Regions from separate parts of the Serratia sp. 121840015-1 genome, predicted to be linked through region 3. Evidence: predicted binding sites of a transcription regulator. Region 3 holds the regulator's gene; each other region holds the start of a gene.

Region 1 (3,298 bases), on a different contig from region 3:
AGCGGCTGCCGTATCCAGCTGTGGCTTGGCGCCGGTGGCGCTGAAACCACCCGCTCCGCTGACGTCGGCACTGTCGCGCTGCGCGGCAGTAAAATCAAAGGGAGAACGCGCCGGCGGCTGCGGCGCAGCCGGCTCTTGCCAATTACCCAGGCGCGGCTCATCGTCGTCCCGATAAGGATCGACGGGACGCGTCGCCTTAGGCGCAGGCGTTTCTTCCGGGATTTCGAAGGAATACAGCGGCGGCGTGGCGTCTTGCGCCGGGGCGCTCACCGGGTGCTGATTGACCGAGGTCGGCGCGGCCGGCGCCACCGTTACCGACGGCGCCTGTGTGGCGATCGGTGCAGCAACGGGCTCGTGGATCTCTGCCGTCACCGCCGGTGCAGGCGAAGCCGCCGGCGCGATTGGCGCGGCGTCGGCTTCAACCTCACCATCATCGGCTCGCAGGCCGCTGAGCAACGGATCGGCGGCGTCTTCCGCCGCCTCTTTGGCGCTTTCGGTGACCGAAGGCGCGGAGAACAGCACGTCGTCATCGGCGGCCGCGGCTCCGGCGGCGGTCGCGGCAACCGCGGCTCCGGCGGCGGTCGCGGCAACCGCGGCTGCGGCGCCCTTCCCTGCCTGCTCAGGCTCGTCGTCAACGTAACGTTCGTCATCCTCGAAATAGCGCTCTTCGCGGCGTGAGCGGTTGGTCATCACCGTCGCGACGCCCAGCACAGCACCGCCGATCTTCTCGGCGATCACCAGCCAGGACCAGCCGGTAAACAGCGTCAGCCCCGCCGCCCACACGCACAGCAGCGCCAGCGTGGCGCCGATGCCGTTGAACCACGGCAACATGGCGTTGCTCAGCAGGCTGCCGATCACGCCGCCGGAAGCGAAGTAATAGAGATCGTCAACGTTCAGCGCCGCCAACCCACAGGAGGTAAGCACTAACGCCAGGGTGCCGATCAGGCGCAGGGAGAGCGCGAAATAGTCGATGTAGTCTCTGTTGCCGCGCTGGCGATAGGCCGCCCAGCACAGGACCAGCATGATCGGCGGTATCGCGTAGGCGAGCACCCCGAAGGTGAAGAACAGCGTGTCGGCCAACCAGGCCCCAACACCGCCGCCCAAATTGTGAATCGGCTCATGCCATGCGGTCTGTGACCAGCTTGGGTCAGACGGGTTGAAGCTGACCAGCGCAGCCATGAGGTAAACGGCAAAAATCGCTACCACAATAAGCACAGCTTCCAGCAAACGCCGGCCACTGCTGAGTCTTTTCAGGGTAACTTCTTTATCTTCTGTATATTCCTGGCTCAAGAAAGGCTCTCCAGGTTCCTGTTAGCTGACATAGCAACAGCGCCGAGAAGCTTCCCCGGCGCCGAAACTGTATGAATAAACAGGAGTGTAACCAATTTAATCAGGTTTTGCACCTGCACCTTACCGTGTTTTGATAACCAGACGGTTACTCTGTTTCACTTCTTCCATCACTACGTAGGTACGGGTGTCGTTGACCCCCGGCAAACGCAGCAAGGTTTCACCCAACAGTTTGCGGTAAGCCGACATGTCCGGTACGCGGGTTTTCAACAGGTAGTCGAAATCGCCGGAAACCAGATGACACTCCTGAATTTCTTCAAGCTTCTGCACTGCCGAGTTGAATTGCTCAAACACATCCGGCGCGCCGCGGTTCAGCGTGATCTCCACGAAAACCAGCAGGGACGCATCCAGATAATGCGGGTTGAGCAATGCGGTATAGCCATGAATGAAACCCTGGCGCTCGAGACGGCGCACGCGTTCTAAACATGGTGTCGGGGATAACCCCACGCGCTTCGAAAGCTCGACGTTCGAAATACGCCCATCCTTCTGTAGCTCATTCAGGATGTTGCGGTCGATACGGTCAAGATCTTTACCCGGGCGTTTCTTGTTGTCTGCCATTATTATTGTCTCTCTTATTTTCTTCCGTGCACTTGCCACACCCTAGCCAACGTCAATGTGTAAGGGTTCGTTCCAAGCGAAGACCCGATGCCTGTCATATGCTTCTTCACTACCATCATTCCACGCCGCGCAGCCTGTCTGTCCAACCCCGCGCGACGCCGGTAACGACGTTTAGGTCGAGAAAAAATCTGCAAACGCTTGCGCGCCCTGCTCCGCACATCCACCGCGCATTGCCGCCTCGCGGCGCAAATACGTACGATTTGCTGGTGTTACGGGGATAATTTCTTCTTCCTATGATGTTTTCGCAAATGCGCAGCGGATTGTCAAAGTAAAAGAAGCAAAATCAGAACAACGTACCGTCACGAAAAGTCTGCATCCCATTTTTGGTTATGAATCGCTGGCAGATAAACCCCGGCAGGGAGCGGCTGAAGTCGCAGAATGCGCCGTTTTTGCGCGGTTGGCGATTCGGCGGCCGAATGCGGCTTTGATAAGGTAAATTTCTGCGTTCAGCGTACGATTTGCCGACAGCAGGTGCATTAATAGGCGACAACTATCATACAAATCGTTAACAACATCGCCCGGCGCTTTTTTTACTGCGCCATTTTCCCTACAATCGGTTCCATTGTCCGCCATTGTGGAATAAAGAGGTTATTCATGGGCACGGCTAAACATAGCAAATTACTGATTCTGGGCTCCGGCCCGGCCGGTTACACCGCCGCCGTTTACGCGGCGCGCGCCAACCTGAGCCCGGTGCTGATCACCGGTATGGAACAAGGCGGCCAGCTGACCACCACCACCGAAGTGGAAAACTGGCCGGGCGACGCCGAAGGCCTGACCGGCCCGGCGCTGATGGAGCGCATGCGCGAGCATGCGGAGAAGTTCCAGACTGAAATCGTCTTCGATCACATCAACAGCGTCGATCTGCAGCAGCGTCCGTTCCGCCTGTTCGGCGACAGCGGTGAATACAGCTGCGACGCGCTGATCATTGCGACCGGCGCCTCCGCCCGCTACCTTGGCCTGCCTTCCGAAGACGCGTTCAAGGGCAAAGGCGTTTCCGCCTGTGCGACCTGCGACGGTTTCTTCTACCGCAACCAGAAAGTCGCCGTGGTCGGCGGCGGCAACACCGCCGTTGAAGAAGCGCTGTACCTGTCCAATATCGCCGCCGAGGTTCACCTGATCCACCGCCGCGACAGCTTCCGTTCGGAGAAGATCCTGATCAACCGGCTGATGGAAAAAGTGAAAAGCGGCAACATCGTGCTGCACACCGACCATACGCTGGACGAAGTGCTGGGCGATGAAATGGGCGTGACCGGCGTGCGTATCCGCAGTACCAAAGCGGAAAACGAAACCCGCGAACTGGAACTGGCCGGCGTGTTCATCGCCATCGGCCACA
Region 2 (3,298 bases), on a different contig from region 3:
GACAAGGCGCTGCAGGAAGCCGCCTTCCGCCTGCTCTGCCTGAACCACACACTCCTGAGTTATATCTCGGCGTTGGGTGCGCACCGCGAGCGGCTGAATACCCCTGCCACGCTCGACCTGCTCAATGATGCCGTGTGTTACGTGGACGGCGCCCTGCATCAGGAAGAACAGAACAGCCAGCGCATTGCTCAGGCGCTGGAACAGCTGGCGGAGCGTATTCGCCAAGCCGTTCCGGAACCTGAAAGCAAAGAACAGCTGGTTTTGCAGCAGGTGGGTCTGGTGCTCGAACTTCTGCCGGAACTCACCGCGCTGCACACCCAAATCAATAAGACAGTCTAATTATTCAGGGCCCGCTCGACGGGCCCTGAATCACCGGCTCATGTCCATGGCGGCGCATCGCCATCATATGATCGAACCAGCGCACCAATTCGTTATGCAATTCAGCCGGTAATGCCGCCTGATGATAACCGGCTATCGCACCGCCCAGCGACAACAGGACTCGCAATCCCAGATTGGTCTGTTGTTGCAGCAGGCTAAGATAGCTGCGTTTCGCGCCCTGCAACCGCAGGTCATAGGCGTTGCGGATACCCGCTCGCCACAACAGCCGCTCCATATTGACATCTATATTCGGCAGCGCCTTCAATCTGCCGTGGTCGCCGGCCTTGAGCCGCTGTTCCCGACGGGCCTCCCTGACAGCTTGCCAAGCCAGCCCCACCAATTCGTTACGTTCCCGCCACAGGGACTCGTCAACCCAGTAATAGCGCAAAGTGATGGGCACTCCGCGCTTGGAATAGACCATATTGACCATGCCCCGAGCGCGAAAGGCCGGTTCCATGCTCGCCGTAGCCCGCAAATACAGCTCGCCTTCCGCTATCACTGCAAACATCACCCCCTCAGCCAACAGCCCATAGCCGCCAAACTGTGATCGCGTGGTGATGGTGCCCAGCGCCGCGAAGCAACTTTTAGCCTGCGTGATTCTTCTCGTCGACATCCTTTTCATAGCGTTCCTCCTTTTTAGGTTCCGGTCGTATTATTTCTCTCATCAATGAAAAAAGTAACGTGAACAACTAATTAGAAAAATACGCACTATCCGTCTGCATGCCAATCACAAAAAACACCGGTACAAAAAATGATCGCAATTATGCGAGCCGCTACGAAAATTTGGGTTGATCTTATCCGAAATCAGGGATACTGTATAAACATACAGTAACACGACGGGCGGGAACTTTATGCGTACTCAATCACCCTACCAACCTCATTTTAGCCATGGCTCTTTTACCGCGAACAGCGTTGCGAAGAACACAAATGTCGGCAAAGAGAATGGCTTGATCAGTGAACTTGTTTACAACGAGCGCCAGCCCGCAGTGGCTCAACTGCTGTTGCCCCTGCTGCAGCAACTGGGCAAGCAGTCTCGCTGGCTTCTGTGGCTGACGCCGCAGCAAAAGTTAAGCAAGCAATGGCTGCAGCAATCCGGCCTGCCGGTGGATAAAATGGTGCAGTTGAGCCAAATCAGCCCGGTGAATACGGTTGAGGCAATGGAAAAAGCGCTGCAAACGGGGAACTACAGCGTGGTTCTCGGCTGGTTGCCCGAGCTAACGGAGGAGGATCGTCTAAAATTAAGACGTGCGGCAGAATTGGGTAATGCCTACGGGTTTATCATGCGTCCTCAACGTGACATTGACCCGACTCACGGACACTGTTCCACCCTAAAAATTCACTCTTCTTTGTATCATTAAGTAAATTTAGGATTTTTCCCATCATTTTCGCACCCCGTAGAGGGAACCTTTGCGGGATAAGGCACAAAGCTAGTCCGGCTGCGGTTTGCCAAGCAAAAACGCCCGATGAATCGCCGTTTTTTTAGGCTAAGAATGTTAGCAAATATGTACGATTCCGCGTTTTTTTTTAGAGCCTTATCACATCACACTTGTAACTTTCGCGCCACGTTGTAGACTTTACATCGCCAAGGTTGCTCTATAACGTCAGAAAAACTGGCGAGTAACAAACGAGGGCTTAAACCTTGGCGAAGGAATTTAACCAAGGGCTTAAAACAGCTTTAAAGCTCATTGCCTATTTGGATGATAACGAGGCGCAAAATGAAAAAGACAGCTATCGCATTAGCAGTGGCACTGGCAGGTTTCGCTACCGTAGCGCAAGCCGCTCCAAAAGATAACACCTGGTACACCGGTGCTAAACTGGGCTGGTCCCAGTACCACGACACTGGTTTCTACGGTAACGGTTACCAGAACGGTATCGGCAACGGTCCAACCCACAAAGATCAGCTGGGTGCCGGCGCGTTCCTGGGCTACCAGGCAAACCAATACCTGGGCTTCGAACTGGGCTATGACTGGCTCGGCCGTATGCCTTACAAAGGCAGCGTGAACAACGGTGCTTTCAAAGCGCAGGGCGTTCAACTGGCCGCTAAACTGAGCTACCCAATTGCTGACGATCTGGACATCTACACTCGTCTGGGTGGTATGGTATGGCGTGCAGACTCCAAAGCTAACTACGGCAACGGCACTCGCCTGAGCGACCACGACACCGGCGTTTCTCCGCTGGCTGCTGTTGGTGTTGAATACGCACTGACCAAAAACTGGGCTACCCGCCTGGACTACCAGTTCGTAAGCAACATCGGTGACGCAGGTACCGTTGGCGCACGTCCAGACAACACCATGCTGAGCCTGGGCGTTTCTTATCGCTTCGGTCAGGATGACGTAGTTGCTCCAGTTGCTCCAGCTCCAGCTCCGGCTCCAGTTGTTGAAACCAAGCGTTTCACTCTGAAGTCTGACGTGCTGTTCAACTTCAACAAAGCAACTCTGAAGCCACAAGGTCAGCAGGCTCTGGATCAGCTGTACTCCCAGCTGAGCTCTATGGATCCTAAAGACGGTTCCGTAGTTGTTCTGGGTTACACCGACGCCGTTGGTTCTGCTCAGTACAACCAGAAACTGTCTGAAAAACGCGCACAAAGCGTTGTTGACTACCTGGTCTCCAAAGGCATCCCGTCAGACAAAATCTCTGCACGTGGCATGGGCAAAGCTGATCCAGTTACTGGCAACACCTGTGGCTACAAAGCTGGCCGCGCTACCAAAGCTCAGATCGACTGCCTGGCACCAGATCGTCGCGTAGAGATCGAAGTTAAAGGTATCAAAGACGTTGTAACTCAGCCTCAGGGCTAAGTTTACTCGCCTAATAAAAAACCCCGCATTGCGGGGTTTTTTTTCGTCCTGCTGTTATCAGAACATTCAAGACCCAGTGTAACTAAGGCGCTCTGCCCCGTTTACTTAGGTTCTTTATCGAGAAT
Region 3 (3,298 bases):
GCTGCAGCAGCAATGAACGCAACATGATGTCGCGGTTAAGCGCCAGCAGCCGACGCAGATCGCCACGCCAGGCCTGGCGCAGCATCGGCAGGGTGATACCGCGCAGGCGCATCACCCGCCACGCCAGCCACAGGCCGAGCAGCAGCGTGGCGTATTCGGCGATGGCGGTTGCCGCCGCCGCCCCTCGCACGTTCCAGCCCAGGCCCATCACCAGCCAGATATCCAGCACGATGTTCAGCAGGTTGCCGACAATCAGCAGGATCACCGGCGCACGCACATACTGCACGCCGAGCAGCCAGCCCAGCAGCACCAGATTAGCCAGCGCCGCCGGCGCGCTCAGCCAACGGATCTCAAGAAAACGCCGCGCCTGTTCCAGCACCTCGCCATTGCCACCGACGATCCGCAGCGCCAGTTCGATCAGCGGATAGCGCAACAGGACGATCGCCACCCCGGCCAGCAGCGCCAGCAGAAGCGGCTGCATAAAGGCGCGCGCCAGCGCCTGCGGGTTCTGTGCCCCCAGCGCCTGCGCCGCCAGGCCGGTGGTGCTCATGCGCAGGAACAACAGCAGCATGAACAGGAAGCTGGTCGCCACCGCGCCGATCGCGACGCCCCCCAGGTAGATCGGGCTGTCGAGGTGGCCGATCACCGCGGTGTCCACCAGCCCGAGCAGCGGTACGGTGATATTGGAGAAAATCATCGGCAGAGCCAGGCGCCACAGGGCTTTATCGGTGTCGCTGGTGAAGGCGGAAATCAAGCGCATGATGAGATGTTCCCGTAGCAGTGGCGAAGGGCAAGGTCAGAAACAAAAACGCCCCAGAACAGGGGCGATTGATACAAGAGGCGGCACTGAGAGTGCGACGATTAAATCCAGTCACCGTTGCGGATCACGCCGACCGCCAGCCCTTCGATAGTGAAATTCTGCTGGCGCAGATCGACCACGATCGGTTGGAATTCGTTGTTCTCCGGCAGCAGCTCGACCACGTTGCCGTGTTTTTTCAGGCGCTTGACCGTCACTTCGTCTTCGATGCGCGCCACCACGACCTGGCCGTTGCGCACGTCTTGCGTTTTGTGCACCGCCAGCAGATCGCCGTCCAGAATGCCGATGTCACGCATCGACATGCCGTTCACCCGCAGCAGGAAATCGGCGCTCGGTTTAAACAGGGAAGGATCCACCTGGTAGTGCCCTTCGATGTGCTGCTGCGCCAGCAGCGGCTCGCCGGCGGCGACGCGGCCGATCAGCGGCAGCCCTTCTTCTTCTTCCATCAACAGGCGGATACCGCGCGAGGCACCGGAGACGATTTCGATCACGCCTTTGCGTGCCAGCGCCTTCAGGTGTTCTTCGGCGGCGTTAGGCGAGCGGAACCCCAGACGCATCGCGATCTCGGCACGCGTTGGCGGCATGCCCGTTTGCGAAATATGATCGCGAATCAGATCGTAGACCTCTTGCTGTCTGGTAGTTAATGCTTTCATTCCGCCCCCTGTTTGTTTATACAGTCTTGCTGTGAGTATATACAGGTAAGCGCGGATTGGGAACCGAAGAATAAATAAAAATCAGTCAGTAGGCGCCTTTCGTCAGCCAAAATGCTGCCATAAGACCGTGCCCCAAACGAACAGCGCCAGCACGATCGCCAGCGACACCGCCGCCGATCCCATGTCCTTGGCCCGGCCGGACAGTTCGTGATGTTCGCTGCCGATGCGATCCACCACCGCCTCGATCGCGCTGTTCAGGATCTCGACGATCATCACCAGCGCTACCGATCCGATCAATAAAATGCGCGCTATCGCACCCACATCCAGCCAGACAGCCAGTATGATAGCCAGCAGGGTGACCACCAGTTCCTGGCGGAAAGCCGCTTCGTGCTGCCAGGCGGCGGAAAGCCCTTTATAGGAATAGCCGGCGGCCTTGATGATGCGGGTCAGTCCGGTTGCTTGGTTTGCCATGTTTTCGTGCCTTTCTCAGAGGTCGGTCATAATAAAAAGAGTCTAGAACAGTCCGCGCTGACGGCTCTCGGTTTTCGAACACCACAGATCTGCTACCCGGTTTCTGGTATGCTTGCGGCGCATTGCTAACAAGAGGCTTCACGTTGTTTATGTCAGGTTGGCGTAAAATTTATTATAAAATATTGAATTTACCACTTAAATTGTTGGTAAGAAGTAAGGTCATCCCTTCAGATCCGGTTACCGAGCTAGGGTTGGATCCCTCACGGCCGATTTTGTATGTTTTACCTTACAATTCCAAGGCGGATTTGCTGACGCTGCGCACCCAGTGCCTGGCGCAGGATCTGCCCGATCCGCTCAACTCGCTGGAGATCGACGGCACCGTGCTGCCGAGCTACGTGTTCATTCACGACGGCCCGCGCGTGTTCCGCTACTACACCCCGAAAGAAGAGTCGGTAAAGCTGTTCCACGACTATCTGGATCTGCACCGCAGCAATCCGGATCTCGACATTCAGATGCTGCCGGTTTCGGTGATGTTCGGCCGCTCGCCGGGCCGCGAAGGCCACGGCACGCCGCACCTGCGTCTGTTGAACGGCGTGCAGAAATTCTTCGCCGTGCTGTGGCTCGGCCGCGACAGCTTCGTGCGTTTCTCCAACACCGTTTCGCTGCGCCGCATGGCCACCGAGCACGGCACGGATAAAACCATCGCGCAGAAACTGGCGCGCGTGGCGCGCATGCACTTCTCGCGTCAGCGCCTGGCCGCGGTAGGCCCGAGCCTGCCGGCCCGCCAGGATCTGTTCAACAAGCTGTTGGCGTCCAAAGCGATCGAAAAAGCGGTCGAGGACGAAGCGCGCAGCAAGAAGATCTCGCACGAAAAGGCCCAGCAGAACGCCATCGCGCTGATGGAAGAGATCGCCGCCGATTTCTCCTACGAAACCGTGCGCCTGTCCGACCGCGTGCTGAGCTGGACCTGGAACCGGCTGTATCAGGGCATCAACGTCACCAACGCCGAGCGCGTGCGCCAGCTGGCGCAGGACGGCCACGAGATCGTCTACGTGCCCTGCCACCGCAGCCACATGGACTACCTGCTGCTGTCCTACGTGCTGTATCACCAGGGCCTGGTGCCGCCGCACATCGCCGCCGGCATCAACCTCAACTTCTGGCCGGCCGGCCCGATCTTCCGCCGCCTGGGCGCGTTCTTCATCCGCCGCACCTTCAAGGGCAACAAGCTGTACTCGACGGTGTTCCGCGAATACCTCGGCGAGCTGTTCACCCGCGGCTACTCGGTGGAATACTTCGTGGAAGGTGGCCGTTCCCGCACCGGGCGTCTGCTGGAGCCGAAGACCGGCACCCTGTCGAT
Region 4 (3,298 bases), on a different contig from region 3:
AGCGAACTGTTTCTGCGGCGCATTCGGCGGGTGCCGGTGACCACCGTGATGCTCGAGAACGCCGGGCATTATCCCCTCGAGCAGCCGGGCCTCGATCAGATGGTTGAAGCGGTGCATCGTTTTTGCCTGGCCGCGGCGGAGCGGTGAGGCGACGGCGCATGTTCTGAAGACGCCACTGCAACTCAGCATGTTATCCACAGTTTTAGTGGATAACGTGTGTGCAAGGCAGAGTGAAACCGTTAGCAGGCGTAAAAAAAAATCGCTCAGAAAATTATTATATTACGCGTCAAACTGTGTTCTGACGGGGGATAGGGGGTTTCACGCGTTCGCGTTTTGTTTATGCTTTACTGTGTAAATATACAGTTTGATTATGAATATGCTGAGCACTTCAAGGTTGTATGCTTTTTCACCAGGTGAGCCCCTGACGTTACCGCTGTTTGCCGATCGTGTGGCCTGCGGCTTTCCTTCACCGGCGCAGGACTATGTCGAGAGCCGGCTGGATATCGGCAAGCTGCTGGTGCGCCATCCTAATGCCACTTATTTCGTGCGCGCCAGCGGTGAGATGGAGCGAGCAGGATGGATCAGGCACTACCGACAGATTAAGAAACTGAGCATCCGAGAAACAGCAGACGCGACAGGCTACAGTACTTCCCAAGTTTGTCGCATTCAGGCCTTCTATAAAGAAGTTGAGACTGATTAAAAAGCAGCCTTAATGTACAATAATTTTCGATATCCAAACTGACCCCATGAACAATCAATGAGTTAGAGGTGAAAGATGATTTCATACAAAAAAACCATACCTGCTCTTGTCATATTCGCTTTATCTAATGCTGTGGCATATGCGAATGATTTCGACAAATCAAATGAAGCGATGGCAATTTCAGCAATAGGTTTTTCTGGCTCAAATGCTCGTGTTGCACATGATGTTTGTGGGGCAACCAATGAGAAAATTGATAAATATAAAAAACAAATAAAAGACTCATTAACTAGAACATTAAAGTATGAACAGTCAGGATTCGATACGCATTGGGATAATGGTTGGAAAAATGCTGATTTTTTGGTTAAGTCATTAAGTAATGATGAAGCCTATAAAAAAGAATATTGCCAAGAGGTTTTAGATGGAATTAATAATCCTGAAATGAATTAAGGATTATTCCTTATTCGGGGTTCTACGCCGGAACTCCAGATTTTTCCGTCCGCTAAAATTATCCCCGGTTGAGCCGCTTTATACCGTCAGCTCGCAGTGGACCATCAGGGGAAATGTGGCGGTACAGCGTTTGTCGGGTTATCCCAAGCTCCTGGCATAACGTACTGACTTTCGTCTCTGGCCGTCCCATTGATGCCATTGCCAGTCGCAATTTTATTGGCGTCATTTTGTAAGGCCGTCCGCCGTTCCTCCCGTGGGCTCTTGCTGAGGCAAGGCCTGCCGCTGTCCTTTGCGGCGCTGTACGCAGCAGAGACCGACGGCCGCACGCGACTGGCTCGACACCCGCTTAGTCCCGCCCTCTGGTCAAATGCAGGCTGACGTGTACAGCCTGCAGGCAGAGGATTTCGTCTGGCAACCGGTATCGCCCGCCGTCGGCGCCGTTCGCAATGACAATCCCTCACTCATCCTGCCCATCGATACGCCAACGGTCTGAGTGCTGCATTATCCACAGTTTTGGTGGGTATCATGTGTGTAAACACACGCGAAGAACGCCAAAAGCTGCAGGAAAAATCACTCAGAAAATTATTATATTACGCGGAAAAGCGCGATCAGCAGGGGGATAGGGGGTTGCACGCGTTCGCATTTTGTTTATGCTTTACTGTATAAATATACAGTTTGGTTATGATTATGCTGAGCAATTCAAGGTTGTATGCTTTTTCACCAGGTGACCCCCTGACGTTACCGCTGTTTGCCGATCGCGTGGCCTGCGGCTTTCCTTCCCCGGCGCAGGACTATGTCGAGAGCAGGCTGGATATCGGCAAGCTGCTGGTGCGGCACCCCAACGCCACCTACTTCGTGCGCGCCAGCGGCGAGTCGATGATCGACGGCAATATCCAGGATGGCGATCTGCTGATCGTCGACAGCGCCCTGACGCCGGAGCACGGCAATATCGTGATCGCCGCGGTGGATGGCGAATTCACCGTCAAAAAACTGCAGCGCCACCCCGACGTGCGGCTGTTGCCGATGAACCCCGCTTACGCGCCGATCGTGTTCGACGACGAGGCGCAGCTGGAGATCTTCGGCGTGGTGACCTTTATCGTCTACGCGGCACGGTGACTTCGGCTTTTTTTTCATTTTTTTCTGCCCGATCTTTGCGTTGGCGTGACCTCTCTACTGAGTTTCCAGTTCAATACACTCAGGGGAATCCTTCATGGCCATAAAAAACAAGAACGGCGCAGGGCGTACGTTCACATCAGCCAAACGCATGACCGGGAAACGCGTCGCTATCGGGATAGGATGCGCACTATCGGGCATGCTCACCTCCGCGATGGCGGCGCCCGGTGCGTCGGCACCACCCTCAGCGGTCGAACAGCCCGCTATCCTTTCCTTCGCCATACCCGCCGGTGACCTGGCGCCCGCCTTGCAGACGGCGGCCGCTAAGGCCGGCGTGATAGTGATTTTCACGCCCGAACAGACGCGTGGAAAAAGCACCGCGGGCCTGCAGGGACATTATCGCCTCACCGACGCGTTCAATACGCTGTTGGCGGGCAGCGGATTGCGCGCTCAGCAAACCGCACAGGGATATCGGTTGGTCGACGCCGGACCGGTTCAGCCGTTGACGATACCGGAACTGTCGGTGGTCGGCGGTTTGTCCGACAGCGTCGCCGCCGGCCGTTCGGTGCTGGATAAAGAAGACATCGAACGCGTGCAGGCCGATAACATCGCCAGTTTGCTTGATCGCTTGCCCGGCGTAGGGATGGCGGGATCGCCGCGCCCGGGCGGCCAAAGCCTGAATATCTGGGGCATGGGCGACATGGAAGATGTGAAGGTGGTGCTGGACGGCGCGCCGAAGGGATTTGAGAAATATCGGCAGGGTTCGGTATTCATCGAACCCGAACTGCTGAAAAAGGTTGAGGTCGATAAGGGGCCGCACAATCTGTTGAACGGCAATGGCGGCTTTGGCGGGACCATTACGCTGGAGACCAAAGATGCCGGGGATATGCTGCTGCCGGGCGAAGATTTTGGCGGCTTGCTGAAGTACAGCTACCACACCAACGATCGCCAGGGCATTTACAGCGGCGCGTTGTACGGCCGTACGCCGGAAGGATTTGCCGACGGTTTGATCTACATGAGCAAGCGTGACGGCGGCAA

Evidence for each region. Region 3 encodes LexA, which represses DNA repair genes until DNA is damaged. Its sites were predicted from a motif close to TNCTGTATGTACATACAGNA; they were not measured.
Region 1: a site for LexA is predicted at 1,356-1,375, ahead of ACUXAC_RS11125 (DNA translocase FtsK 4TM domain-containing protein). Genes of this name have one in related genera too.
Region 2: a site for LexA is predicted at 1,190-1,209, ahead of sulA (SOS-induced cell division inhibitor SulA). Genes of this name have one in related genera too.
Region 4: a site for LexA is predicted at 1,804-1,823, ahead of umuD (translesion error-prone DNA polymerase V autoproteolytic subunit). Genes of this name have one in related genera too.

The regions. Positions count from the first base shown of each region.
Region 1 is NZ_JBSEYF010000001.1:2,284,995-2,288,292, forward strand. It holds gene ACUXAC_RS11125 (DNA translocase FtsK 4TM domain-containing protein) at 1-1,290, opposite strand, end outside; gene lrp (leucine-responsive transcriptional regulator Lrp) at 1,411-1,905, opposite strand; gene trxB (thioredoxin-disulfide reductase) at 2,560-3,298, shown strand, end outside.
Region 2 is NZ_JBSEYF010000001.1:2,207,601-2,210,898, forward strand. It holds gene yccS (YccS family putative transporter) at 1-339, shown strand, start outside; gene ACUXAC_RS10830 (TfoX/Sxy family DNA transformation protein) at 344-1,000, opposite strand; gene sulA (SOS-induced cell division inhibitor SulA) at 1,230-1,736, shown strand; gene ompA (porin OmpA) at 2,094-3,173, shown strand; gene matP (macrodomain Ter protein MatP) at 3,275-3,298, opposite strand, start outside.
Region 3 is NZ_JBSEYF010000004.1:54,185-57,482, reverse strand. It holds gene dinF (MATE family efflux transporter DinF) at 1-760, opposite strand, end outside; gene lexA (transcriptional repressor LexA) at 862-1,470, opposite strand; gene ACUXAC_RS18470 (diacylglycerol kinase) at 1,573-1,941, opposite strand; gene plsB (glycerol-3-phosphate 1-O-acyltransferase PlsB) at 2,091-3,298, shown strand, end outside.
Region 4 is NZ_JBSEYF010000001.1:835,412-838,709, forward strand. It holds gene ACUXAC_RS03985 (alpha/beta hydrolase) at 1-147, shown strand, start outside; partial or broken gene ACUXAC_RS03990 (DNA polymerase V) at 371-562, shown strand; gene ACUXAC_RS03995 (hypothetical protein) at 776-1,147, shown strand; partial or broken gene ACUXAC_RS04000 (SOS response-associated peptidase family protein) at 1,461-1,640, shown strand; gene umuD (translesion error-prone DNA polymerase V autoproteolytic subunit) at 1,829-2,263, shown strand; gene ACUXAC_RS04010 (TonB-dependent receptor) at 2,358-3,298, shown strand, end outside.